Regions from separate parts of the Paenibacillus sp. FSL H3-0469 genome, predicted to be linked through region 1. Evidence: riboswitches for the same ligand, from Rfam matches in the RefSeq annotation. Region 1 holds a riboswitch; each other region holds the start of a gene.
What was found. Region 1 has a riboswitch for cyclic di-GMP ahead of NSS83_RS23115 (transglutaminase-like domain-containing protein). Riboswitches for the same ligand answer to the same signal wherever they lie in the genome.
Positions count from the first base shown of each region.

Region 1 (3,111 bases):
GGGCATTTCGGTGCTGTTGATTCATCTTCTGACTGACCGGCTGGGGATACAGGTGCTCCTGGCCAAGGTGCTGGTTACCTTCATAACAGTGATCATTAATTTCTTTGGAAGCCGGAAATGGGTATTCTAAAGAGACAGTATATCTTCCCCGTATTCTGCGGCGGGAGTACTTATTCTATATTGCGGAGGCGATTGTCATGCGGAAGTTATCCTATTTGATTATACTTGCCGGGGTCCTGATTATGCTCTACCCCAAAGGAAGCGAATGGTACGAGGACCGTCAGCAGCAGAAGCTGCTGGAAGAGGCCGAACAGGCCTATAGTGAAATCGTTCCTTCGGCTACCGCTCCTGCCAGCCAGGATCTGAGCAAGCCTTATGCGGAAGTCACCCAGCTGCTGGCGGAAGAGTCTGGTGCAGAAGAGCCGGTGCCCACTACAGCGCCCGAGATTGAAGTTGGAGGCAAGATCACTGCCATTATTGAAATTGACAAAATCGATCTGAAGCTGCCTGTACTGGAGGGCGCCACCAAGACTAATATGAAGCATGCTGCGGCGCATATGAAGGAGACAGCTCCGATTGGCGCGGTAGGCAATGCAGCGATTGCGGCACACCGGTCAAGAACGGCAGGGCGGCTGTTCAACAGACTGGATGAGGTCGGTAAAGGGGATACCATTACTGTTATTACAAGCGGCCAGGAATACAAATATGTTGTATATGATGTATCTATTGTAGAGCCTACTGATATTTCGGTACTGAAGGGAAAGGATGATGATAAGATTCTGACCCTTATTACCTGTGATCCGCTTGTCAACCCGACCCACAGACTTATCATTCATGCGAAGCTGACCTGAATCCATCAAGACAAGGCGATAAAGGTCGAAAAAACATAAAATTTTAGTATATTTGTGGTGGAATCTAGCAATTTGGGTCTTGATAATAGATAGAGGTATGGTAAGATAGAACTATCAGAAGCTAATACACGATAACGGCAAACCTATCGAAAGATAGGGACGCAAAGCTACAGGGCCTTCCCGTCATGGATGGCAGCCAGCTACCGAATGAAGAGGCTTTTTTTGTTTGTTTTAATTCAGAATCTGTCATTATGTGGTAGTAGATTGGACAGATAAAGCTTATACGATAACGGCAAACCTATCGAAAGGTAGGGACGCAAAGCTAAAGGGCCTTCCCGTAAGAATGGCAGCCAGCTACCGAAAGGGGTTTTATCCATGAAGAAGTTTTATTTAATGTTGATTACACTTTTTGTGATCGTCACTTCTGTACAGACAGGCACTGCTCAAGCCGCTAATGCAGATTCAAGCTGGTTAAATGTTGGACAACTTGATCAAGGGGTTATCGGGGTATCGTACGATGTTCCTAAGGATAAGAAGATGAAGCTCATGATTACCAAGGGCAACAACAGCTATACTTACAACTTATACACTTCCAAACCGAACGAGACGTTCCCGCTGCAACAAGGCAATGGCTCTTATAAGGTCTCTGTTCTTGAGAATACTACCGGCAACAAGTACAAAGTACTATCTTCCGAGACTGTATCTCTCTCCATGAGCAATGTGAATGCCGTATATTTGAGCTCCGTACAGAATGTAAAGTGGAGTTCTTCCGATAAATCCGTTCAAAAGGCAGCCCAGCTTACAAAGGGTCTGACTACAGATGCAGACAAAGTTAAGGCTATCTACAATTACATCGTAACTAACGTGAAATATGATTACTCTTTGGCTAACAGCGTAAGCACAGATTATATTCCGAACAACGATAACACGCTTGCTACCAACAAAGGGATCTGTTACGATTACGCATCCTTGTTCGCTACAATGCTCCGCAGTGAAGGTATTCCAACCAAATTGGTTATGGGGAATACAAGCTATGTAACTTCATACCATGCCTGGAATGAAGTGTTCCTGAACGGCAAATGGGTAACGATTGATACTACAGTCGATGCAGGTCTGGGTAAAAACGCAGCATCAACTGAACTGGTCAAATCAGCAAGCAAATATACTGCAGCGAAATTCTACTAAGGATAGCTGTGAACTATAGCATTACCTGAGAATAACCCGCTTAATAATTAAGCGGGTTATTTTTATTTATATAAAGGTTGCTTTTTAATAGAGGGATAGGTTATTATAAATAAGCGTTGTTGAGCGGCAAAGGAAATGAGAGATTACTTAAATAAGTGATTTCAAAAATAAAGCTTGCATTGCTCGGATGAACGTGATATATTATAAGAGTTGCTGGTGGCGTGGTGAGCGGCGCTGACAACGAGCTTGATCTTTGAAAACTGAACAACGAGTGAGTATCTGGAGATCACTTCGGTGAGATCCAAATTAGAGAATGTAAATTCTCGTCAGATGTTTCAAAATGAGCAATCGCTCTTTCTAAATACCAATTTGGAGAGTTTGATCCTGGCTCAGGACGAACGCTGGCGGCGTGCCTAATACATGCAAGTCGAGCGGAGTTTGAGAGGAAGCTTGCTTCCTTTCAAACTTAGCGGCGGACGGGTGAGTAACACGTAGGCAACCTGCCCTCAAGCCTGGGATAACTACCGGAAACGGTAGCTAATACCGGATAATTTCTTTCTTCTCCTGAGGAGAGAATGAAAGGCGGAGCAATCTGCTGCTTGGGGATGGGCCTGCGGCGCATTAGCTAGTTGGTGGGGTAACGGCCCACCAAGGCGACGATGCGTAGCCGACCTGAGAGGGTGAACGGCCACACTGGGACTGAGACACGGCCCAGACTCCTACGGGAGGCAGCAGTAGGGAATCTTCCGCAATGGGCGCAAGCCTGACGGAGCAACGCCGCGTGAGTGATGAAGGTTTTCGGATCGTAAAGCTCTGTTGCCAGGGAAGAACGTCCGGTAGAGTAACTGCTACCGGAGTGACGGTACCTGAGAAGAAAGCCCCGGCTAACTACGTGCCAGCAGCCGCGGTAATACGTAGGGGGCAAGCGTTGTCCGGAATTATTGGGCGTAAAGCGCGCGCAGGCGGTTATTTAAGTCTGGTGTTTAAACCTTGGGCTCAACCTGAGGTCGCACTGGAAACTGGGTGACTTGAGTACAGAAGAGGAAAGTGGAATTCCACGTGTAGCGGTGAAATG
Region 1 covers NZ_CP150302.1:5,250,587-5,253,697, forward strand. Annotated here, with positions in the region: gene NSS83_RS23105 (GtrA family protein) at 1-130, shown strand, start outside; gene NSS83_RS23110 (class D sortase) at 198-851, shown strand; cyclic di-GMP riboswitch class I at 978-1,059, shown strand; cyclic di-GMP riboswitch class I at 1,133-1,213, shown strand; gene NSS83_RS23115 (transglutaminase-like domain-containing protein) at 1,227-2,036, shown strand; rRNA gene NSS83_RS23120 (16S ribosomal RNA) at 2,403-3,111, shown strand, end outside.

Region 2 (3,111 bases), 1.2 Mb from region 1:
ACCATCTGCACAGCCGGGAAATCCGAGCCCCCCGGGCGGATCTCAACATCCAGCCCCGCTTCTTTATAGAAGCCTTTTTCCACTGCGGTATAAAATCCGGCAAACTGCGCCTGATGAATCCACTTCAGCCGGAGCACCACCTTTTTCAGCTCGCCTGAGCCTTCTGCTCCCTGTCCTTCGGCCTTTCCGGCATCCGTATTGTTACCGCAGGCGGTCAGGAGCAGCATTAGCGAGGTTAACAGCATCAGTGCTTTCGTTCTGGACTTGTTCCACATGGTAATTCCCCCGTTTATGAATGATTTAGTATTGCTCCAGTGCCTTAAGCACCGCTTGCGAATCACTTACACTGCCGAACACCCCGCCCTGCATTTGAACCATATTCAACGCCGCCAGGTGATTCGCTTCATCCGTCGCTCCCGTGCAATCCGCAAGGATCAGACACTCGTACCCCCGGTCATTGGCCTCCCGCATCGTGGTGTGTACACAGACATCGGTAGTAATACCAGTCAGAATCAGATGGGTAATTCCTTTATTCTTCAAGATTAGGTCCAGGTCGGTTGCATAAAAGCTGCCTTTGCCCGGCTTGTCTATAATGTACTCTCCGCGGGCAGGCGCCAGCTCCTCAATGATTTGCCAGCCGCGCTCCCCCCGCACGAGGATTCGCCCCGCCGGTCCTTCGGAGCCGATCTCGGCCCCGATCTGGCGGCTGCGCCAGCGTTTGTTCGCCGGCAGATCCGACAGATCCGGCTTATGCCCCTCGCGGGTATGAATCACGGTGAACCCTTCGATGTCCCGGATACGTGCCAGCAGCCGCTGAATGGGCTGAATCGCCCGCGCCGTTAATGAGAGATCATAACCCATTCTCTCGACGTAACCGCCCTTGCCGCAAAAATCCGTCTGCATGTCGATAATCATCAGCGCTGTCTTCGCCGGGTCCACTGCCCCGTCATAAGGCCAGATGTAAGGTGTTGCTGCAATCTGCATGGTTTATGCTCCTCTCCTGATGTCGCTATCTCTATTAATGTTAGTTTAGTTAACATTAACTCGCGTTTCTTTGGTATGAGTTAGATTATATTACAACGAATTTGTGATGTCTTCGGTTTTATTACGAAATAATACACTGAAAGTTTGTGTTTATTTACATAGTTAACACATATATGACATAATCATTCGCAATACTGCTTATTAAAAAGGAACAGTCCGGGTTTTACCAAGCCCAGGGTGTTCCAACAGCTGAATACCCGCATTTCTTCTCATCTCCCTCTTCCATAAGCTGTAAGCGCTGGGAAACCAGTTTTTTTGTCGAAATAGAGCTGCATATTTCGAGTTTTTTGATAAATAGGCATAATATAGTTGAAAAATAGCTCTTTAAGTACTAGAATTAAGCTTGTTTGCAGAAGTTAATGACGCATAAGAACTATTTATGATTCTTTTTGTCGATTGCAGTCGATCACAATTCATCGCCTCTACAGGATGTATATCATTGATCTATTTCTAAAGGCAAACTTCCCGAAAGGGCAGGACGCAAAGCTATGGGCCTAAGAACGCCAGAATCCGCGTTTACGGTTGCCAGGCTGCCAATAGAGACCACTTAAGCCAGCTGTTCAGGAGGAAGACTTCCGGGCTTGATGATGTTCTTTTTCTGTACGAATTGCCATTGATCATACGAAAAAGTGAGGTTACAACCATGCCGCAGCAGGATATCGAACCAAGCCGATATGAATTCGTAGAGTCCCTGATGCTTGAACGTAAAGGTCTCCTGGATTCATTCTCTGTGGAGGGCCGGACTTCTGACGGGACAACTGGAGATAAGAATGGAATTATCCTCGTGCAGGACAACCAGATATTCATTACTCCCCCGCTCCCCGGAGGCGCTCCCGCCCGCATTTCTGCGATCCACCCTGTTGTCCTGAAGATCAACTGGAAGACCGTTACAGAGCCAACCGAGGTGACCAAGTCAGATTATATTACCTGGGAGATCTGCGAGAAGCCGCAGTATGAAATTACCGTATCGCCTGACAAGCTCAAGGTCCACTTCACTTTATACCGTGCAGAGAAGTACGCCTGGAATCTGGTTAACTGTCCCGCCGCCTTCGAGGCGGTCGTCCGTGCCCAGCCCAACCCGGCGGTGCTGCTGTCCACGCTCACCATAGAACAGATTATTTCTTCACTGGACAACCGTTTCATTCTGCGCAGCCTGAACATTCCCGCCCTGTACGCGGAGCTGGAGAATCCTACATATCTTCCCGTATGCATCGCAGAAGGAAGAGCTCCGCTGCCCGGCAAGGAAGCCCGGCTGGAATTCCTGCTGCCGGAGCATACACTGGAGGGGAACAGAATGCTTGGGGGACAGGAATCCCCCGCTCAGAAGCCTGCGGAACCCTTGGAGTATCTCCGTTTCCCGGGAGCTCCCTTTACCTTTGCAGGTGAGGTCTTCGCCCGCAAACTGCCGCCGGAGGAAGGCATTCCCGGCCTCGACACAGACGGAAGGGTTCTGCCCCCTCCCCCGCCGCAGGATATCTACTTTGCTGCCGGCAATCATGCCAAGCTCCTTCCCTGCGGTAATATCGTAGCCAACCACACAGGCAGACCCCGCATCTGCGGAGGAAGCGGCAGCATCCGGATCTGCGACTTCCCTCCGCTCTGTCTGCTGACCAGAGAGATGACAGAGCCTGCGGGCGACGTTATGTTCGCAGGCGACATTATTGTACCGGGAGATCTGGAAGGATCTGTACGGATCGAAGCCCTGGGGAATGTGTACGTCTATGGCGATATCCGCCAATCTACGATTATAGCCACCGGCAGTATTTATGTTAGCGGCCAGGTTACCGGCAGCGGCCTGTACGCCGGATATGCCGGGGTACAGCAGCATCGTCTGCACAGCCTCGCAGGACTGCTGCGTATAGAAGTGGACGGACTGCGTGAGGCGGCACGCCAGCTGGCCAAGAACGTAGAGTCCCGGCAGCAATCGGTGAATTACGGTCTGGTGGTCATGCTGCTGCTGGAGGATAAATACAACCACCTCGATAGCCTGATCCGCGATCTTGAGGCTACCCTGAGCCGTATGAACGGAGAGTTCGGCTCCGGCACAGACCCGCTCCGGCATATGCT
Region 2 covers NZ_CP150302.1:4,068,365-4,071,475, forward strand. Annotated here, with positions in the region: gene NSS83_RS17795 (ABC transporter substrate-binding protein) at 1-275, opposite strand, end outside; gene NSS83_RS17800 (isochorismatase family cysteine hydrolase) at 301-984, opposite strand; cyclic di-GMP riboswitch class I at 1,490-1,582, shown strand; gene NSS83_RS17805 (flagellar assembly protein A) at 1,688-3,111, shown strand, end outside.
Region 2: it holds a riboswitch for cyclic di-GMP, as region 1 does, so the genes downstream of both, NSS83_RS17805 (flagellar assembly protein A) here and NSS83_RS23115 (transglutaminase-like domain-containing protein) in region 1, are expected to answer to the same signal.

Region 3 (3,111 bases), 1.3 Mb from region 1:
TATATCTGTGGAAAAGCCGGCAGAACTTCGCCATGATCGGCTGGTTCACCGTGGCCCAGCAGCTTGCCGTGGGTCTCAGCTTTTGGCTGGGCGGCAAGTGGGTGAAAGAACATAACAAAATGAATGCCCTGCGGCTGGGAATTGCCGTATCGGGCTTTTTTTATTTGCTGGTGCTGTGGCTTCGCGAAGAAGCAGTGCATTATATTTGGCCGCTGGGTGGGGTCCTCGGGCTATCCATCGGGCTGTATTGGCTGGCATTTAACATTGTTTTCTTCGAGATTACGGACGCTGCGAACCGCGATTTCTATAACGGGTGGATGGGTCTGCTGGGTTCCCTGACGGGAATAGCCGGCCCCTGGGTGTCCGGCTGGATGATCTCCCGCTGGCAAGGCGGACAAGGCTACCGTATGGTATTCATATTGTCTTTATGTATCTATGGGGTGGCTGCTGTGCTAAGTTTCTGGCTGCGCAAACGGCCGCGCGGCGAAGCCTATCTCTGGCTGGAGCCCTGGCGCGAGCTTACCCGCAGGCGCAGTCCTTGGCGGCCAGTTGCGGCGGCGCTAGTGTTCCAGGGTATCCGGGAAGGCGTATTCTCCTTCCTGATCGGTCTGCTCGTCTACATTGCTGCACAGGAGGAGAGCAAGCTGGGACAGTTCGCCCTGCTGACCTCCGCCGTCTCCCTGATCAGCTATTATGCGGCCGGCAGATGGTTCAAGCCCCGTGCCCGGCTCGGCGGTATGCTGGCAGGCAGTCTGCTGCTCATCGCCTTCCTTCTTCCGCTGCTGTGGAAGGTGAATTTTACCACCCTCCTGATCATGGGAATCGGGACCTCACTCTGCCTGCCGCTCTACATGCTGCCGATGCTGTCCACCAGCTTCGACCTTATGGGAGTGTCCGAGGAGAGCGCCGGCAAACGCGTGGAATTGGTAGTGCTAAGAGAGCTTAGCCTGATGAGCGGCCGCCTCCTTGGTCTGCTGATCTTCATCGCCGTGCTGTCACTGGACCAATCTCCGCAGACCATTACGCTGCTTATGCTGCTGCTAGGTGCGGCGCCGCTGGGGAGCTGGGTGGTGGTGCGGAAGATGCTGGGTTTAAATGTTCACAGAAATAACAATATTATATGATTCAAATATAGGGTATTATTGCCAAGGTAAGTACAGATTGTATTTGAAGTGAATTCAAAATGATTTCGCATGAATTTAACCATTAGAACTAAAAAGGCAAACCTGTACGAAAGTCAGGGACGCAAAGCCACGGGCCTTACCACAGGGCGGGAGATACCCATCTGTGAATGGTAGCCGGGCCGCTCTTTCCGGTGGTTTTTTTGCGCCCTTTTTTAATTGAAGTGTTAAATGAGCGGAGGTCTTTTATGACAAATAGGAAAAGCTTTATATGTAAGGTACTGTGTTTTATCATTTTGGCTCAAATTCTTGCACCTTTTGTAGAATTCTCAGGGATGAAAATTTCCGCACAGGACAGTATTCTCAGGATCCGGTTTCAGCCCGAAGAAGCCCCTGTACAGGACGGAGAGCTTGCAGATTCTGGAGCCGTTTTTAGCGTCAAAAACCAATACTCCTACGGCTGGAACATGGATCATACCGATGCAACAGTCTCAAGAGATACATACGATGACTCCGGCATAAGTAGCCTTACACGAATCCATCCGGATGGAAAATGGGAAATTGCACTAGACAATGGTACTTATGAAGTCTCGGTAACCGTAGGTGACTCTGTATATAGCAGCAACAACTCCCTTTCTGTTGAGAATATCAAAGTGATGGACGGACTCACTCTTGAAGCAGGGCAGCATAGAACAGTCAAGAAGAAGGTTGCTGTCGAAGATGGAAGACTCACGTTAAGTCAAATCAATGCTGCTGGAATGGAGACGGCTCTCAATAGCATAGAACTTTCATTGGTTAATACATACACTCCCGCCTTGATACCGCCTCAAATAAGTATGCCCTTTGAACCCAATAAGGTTGTTGGTGACAAAGTTCTTCTATCGGGAAGCATGACCAACATACACAACGCTCCGCCTTTTATTAGGGTGAACGGCCTGCAGGTAGAAATCTCCCGCCATATCCGCGAACAAATAGAATCTATTGAACAACAAATACAGCAGGTTAGCCAACATGCAGTGGCAATAGGAAATTCGGATATTGAAGCTATTCAAAGCTCTATCCGCTCCAGCGGCAAGAAGCCTGCAATTATTGCAGTCGGACAATTGAATTTAGAATCAAGCGTGACGTTCGGAAGCGCAGAACAGCCTGTCATTGTAATCGTCGACGGCATGAATACGAACCGGAAGCTGAATGTAACGGTGTACGGGTCGCTAATCCTCCGTGGAGGATTAAATGCCAATACGGAGTTGGATGTTAATGTTATCAACCCTGTACCAGATGAGAATCTAGGTAATCTATGGGTACAGGGGACGGTGCATTTAAATAATAATTCCAATGTACAAGTAGATAATGAATTGTTTGCAGGTTCTTTGGTCTATAACAATGGTTCGCTCGATCTATCCGCGGAACGGATAGTAGTACAAGGCAATATGAATATCAATACTATGGTAACTATGAATGTAGACGAAGAAATGTCTATTGGAGAAGTGGTTTCCAATAATTCAAGGGCAGAACTAAATGTAGCGCAGGGAGATCTGTTTGTCCGGGACAACGTCAGTGTGAATAATCATCTTAATATCACCACAGGCGGATTATTTGCAGTAGGCGGAAATGTCATCTCGAACCAAAGACCTATAATACATACGGGGAATGAGCAAGCTGGACGTACATTGTTGAAGTATGTTCTGTCGGGCCTTAAGGCCGAGTATTACAGCGGCAATGATTTTACGGGCAAGAAGGCCGTGAAGGTGGATGAATCTATTTCTTTGGCTGGCCCACCTGTTCTGGGTGTGCCGGGGATAGCAGACCAGCATTTCTCAGTAAGATGGACAGGGCAAATTCAACCTAACTATACAGATCAATATACCTTCTCCGCCAGAACGTCAGGTGGAGTCAGACTCTGGGTGAATGATCAGCTCCTGGTGGATGCCTGGACAACGAAGCAGCATGTGGAGCAAGGCACCATCCAGCTTGAAGCGGGGAAAAAATA
Region 3 covers NZ_CP150302.1:6,576,990-6,580,100, forward strand. Annotated here, with positions in the region: gene NSS83_RS28700 (MFS transporter) at 1-1,124, shown strand, start outside; cyclic di-GMP riboswitch class I at 1,210-1,311, shown strand; gene NSS83_RS28705 (PA14 domain-containing protein) at 1,292-3,111, shown strand, end outside.
Region 3: it holds a riboswitch for cyclic di-GMP, as region 1 does, so the genes downstream of both, NSS83_RS28705 (PA14 domain-containing protein) here and NSS83_RS23115 (transglutaminase-like domain-containing protein) in region 1, are expected to answer to the same signal.

Region 4 (3,111 bases), 460 kb from region 1:
GTTACGGACCATAACCGGTGTTCCCGAGAGCGTCATGTTCTTGAAGTATTCTCCAAGCAAGCCATTCTGGGCAGGCTTACTCTCCGGATCACCGGAGGTTGGGACCGGCTTCGGCGCAACGGTTGGCGCCGGTGTTGCGGTTGGCGCCGGTGTCGGCGTTGCGGTTGGCGTCGGTGTCGGTGTCGGCGTCGGCGTTGCTGTAGGCGTCGGCGTTGCGGTTGGCTTAGGAGCCGCCGCCGGAGCAGACCAGGCCTTATATTGGTCACGGGTCAGTGTGTAGCTGTCATTCATAAAATTCTTGATCGTAGCTGTGCTGTTATTCTCGTAGAGCATCTTGCCCCAGTTCATCATAAACACGTAATTCTGCTGATTCAGCTTCAGCTTCGAGATGTTCGGCATTTCACCATTCTCGCCGATGCCGATCGGTTTGCCGCCAGCCAGACTGGTCAGATCATCATGATATTTATTGGAGTAGTCGTTATTATATATATCTGCTGCCAGCACATCCACTCTGTCCGCACCCGGATAAGTCCGCGGATAGGGATCGGAGTTTGCATTAGGCGCATTCGGGTTCCATACCCAGAGCAGATTATTTAACTGATGAACGTTCACGAACCGGTCATACATAATATTCCACAGGGATGTAAAATTATCTTTCTTCCCCCACCAGAACCAGCCGCCGTTCATTTCGTGGTAAGGTCTCCAGAGGATCGGAACCTTAGCATCCCGCAGGCTTTTCAGAGAGACAGCTACTTTATCCAAATCGGTGATCAGAGCATTATACTCTGGCGTTCCGGGGGTTACGTATTTGTTAAATTGCGCCTGGGTGATTGACTTCTGCACATTGGACCATTCGTACTTGGTGCCCGGCAGATTCTGGTGAAAGGTCATGGCGACAATGCCGCCCGCTCTGGACCAGTTCGTCGCACTCCAGACGATATTTTTGCGTTGTGCAGCTACTCCGCTCTCACTCTGCCCACCGATTGCTCCCAGCTCATAACCATGCAGTGCTGCGTATTGTCCGCTTGTTCCCTTCAGCTTGTTGCTCAGCTCATCCGGACTCTCGAAATAGTCATGCTGGCCTGTAATGATTCCATTTCCCGAGATACCATACAGATTATTCAGCAGCTTGACCGCCTCCGCTGAGGCGTTAGGGTTCACCGGCGCTCCTTCAGAGGAGGCAGCCTTGACGGTGGAAGGGGCGATTCCCAGTCCCACAGGTACAGCAGACAATACCACGGCCAGCGACAGCACAGCGCAGAGCAAACGAGACTTACGGTAAGTTTTCACAATATTCTCTTCCTTTCGGTAGCCAGGCTGCCACTCTTGCGAAGGCCCTATAGCTTTGCGTCCCTGTCTTTCGATCAGGTTTGCCTTTGTCGTTTTGGAAGGATCAATCCCTCTTACCGTAAATTATCGTCTTTATGCAATTTTTTTGTAGAGCAAACGCGAATTTTTCCGAATAAATAGTTCCGAGTACCTGTTTTGATTCTGTAACAAATGGTTAAATAGATAAGTTAGACCTACGAAATGAACTGATGTAGCGCTATATCCTCCCAGTCCAGAGTAATACGGATATTATCTTCCTCTACCAGCTCCGACCCCGTCTGCACCTCAATGAACTCCACATCGGTAAGAGCAAGAATGGCATGCTTGGTCCCTTCCGGTATCCGCACCACATCTCCCGCCTTCACCGTATGCATCTTCTCATTGATGACAATACTGGCTTCCCCGCTGACGAAGGTCCAGATTTCACTGCGTTTGTGATGCAGCTGATAGCTGATATTTTTACCCTCATTGATGAAAATCCGCTTGGTCAGCACCTCGTTGCCCTCATCATATTTCACATAATCTATCACCTTGTAATGACCCCAGCGGCGTTCCTCGTACATCGGTCTTTGTTCAAAAGACTTCAGCACTTCCTTGATCCGCGGACTCTCGGTCTTGTGCGTCACCAGAATACCGTCCGGGCTGGCGGCGATAATCAGATCCTTCGCCCCGATCACGGTAATCGGAATATCCAGCTCGTTAATGAGACAGGTGCCTTCGGAGTCTGCTGTTACGAAGCCTTTACCGACATGGTTGCTGCTCATTTCTTCGGTAAGGGTGTTCCAGGTACCCAGGTCCTTCCAGAATCCGGCGTACGGCTGCACGACGATGTTCTCCTCTTTCTCCACCACTTCATAATCGAAGCTGATGGACGACAGCAGCTTATACTGCTTCTGCAGCTCCTCGTAATTCAGCGGCAATCCTTTGCGCTGCAGGATATCCAGCAGGTAACCCAGACGGAAGGCGAACACCCCGCAGTTCCAGAGCGCGCCTTGGCTGATCAGCTCCTCGGCCTGCACACGGTCCGGCTTCTCCTGAAAGTGGCTGACCTGCAGATAACCATTCGCTCCCGCATCTGCGCCGGTTGGAATAATGTAGCCGTATTTCTCCGAAGCATGCTCGGGAACTACGCCCATCAACGCCAGGTTCGCCCCGCTCACCAGCATGGTGTTCTCCAGCTGCAGCACCGTTTCGAAAAAGGAGGATTCCACGTATGGGTCCACCGGCAGAATCGCCACGGTCTCGCTTGGAGACACCCCCGCGATGGAATACAAATAGGCCGCCGTCAGCGCAATGGCCGGGAAGGTATCCCGCCGCTCCGGCTCCACGATGATCGGCACCTCGCTGCCGAGCTGACTCTGGATCATCTCCACCTGGCTGCGTCCGGTCGCCAGATAAGAGGACCCGGCCATGCCGTTCTCCTCCAGCTGTCTCCATACCCGTTGTACCATTGATTCCGGTTCACCTGCCGGACTTGCCAGTACCTTCAGAAATTGCTTGGAGCGTGAATCATTGGACAACGGCCAGAGCCGCTTGCCGGAGCCGCCTGATAGAAGTACTAGTTTCATAGTGAACCCTCCGTATCGTATTGTTATTGGGTATTTCTTATTTCGGCTGTGTGTTAAAATCCCGCCTGTTATGAGGGTCGCTGCAAGGAATTTTGGGCTTACGGCCGCTGTTGTCTCCAGATGTTGTTGATTATATTGCTTGCAGCAGATAACATCCGGAGACAAAGGCGGACGCTAACGCTCCTACAGCTCCAAAATTCCTCTCCACTCCATT
Region 4 covers NZ_CP150302.1:5,711,640-5,714,750, reverse strand. Annotated here, with positions in the region: gene NSS83_RS25025 (PA14 domain-containing protein) at 1-1,290, opposite strand, end outside; cyclic di-GMP riboswitch class I at 1,305-1,385, opposite strand; gene NSS83_RS25020 (sugar phosphate nucleotidyltransferase) at 1,524-2,897, opposite strand.
Region 4: it holds a riboswitch for cyclic di-GMP, as region 1 does, so the genes downstream of both, NSS83_RS25025 (PA14 domain-containing protein) here and NSS83_RS23115 (transglutaminase-like domain-containing protein) in region 1, are expected to answer to the same signal.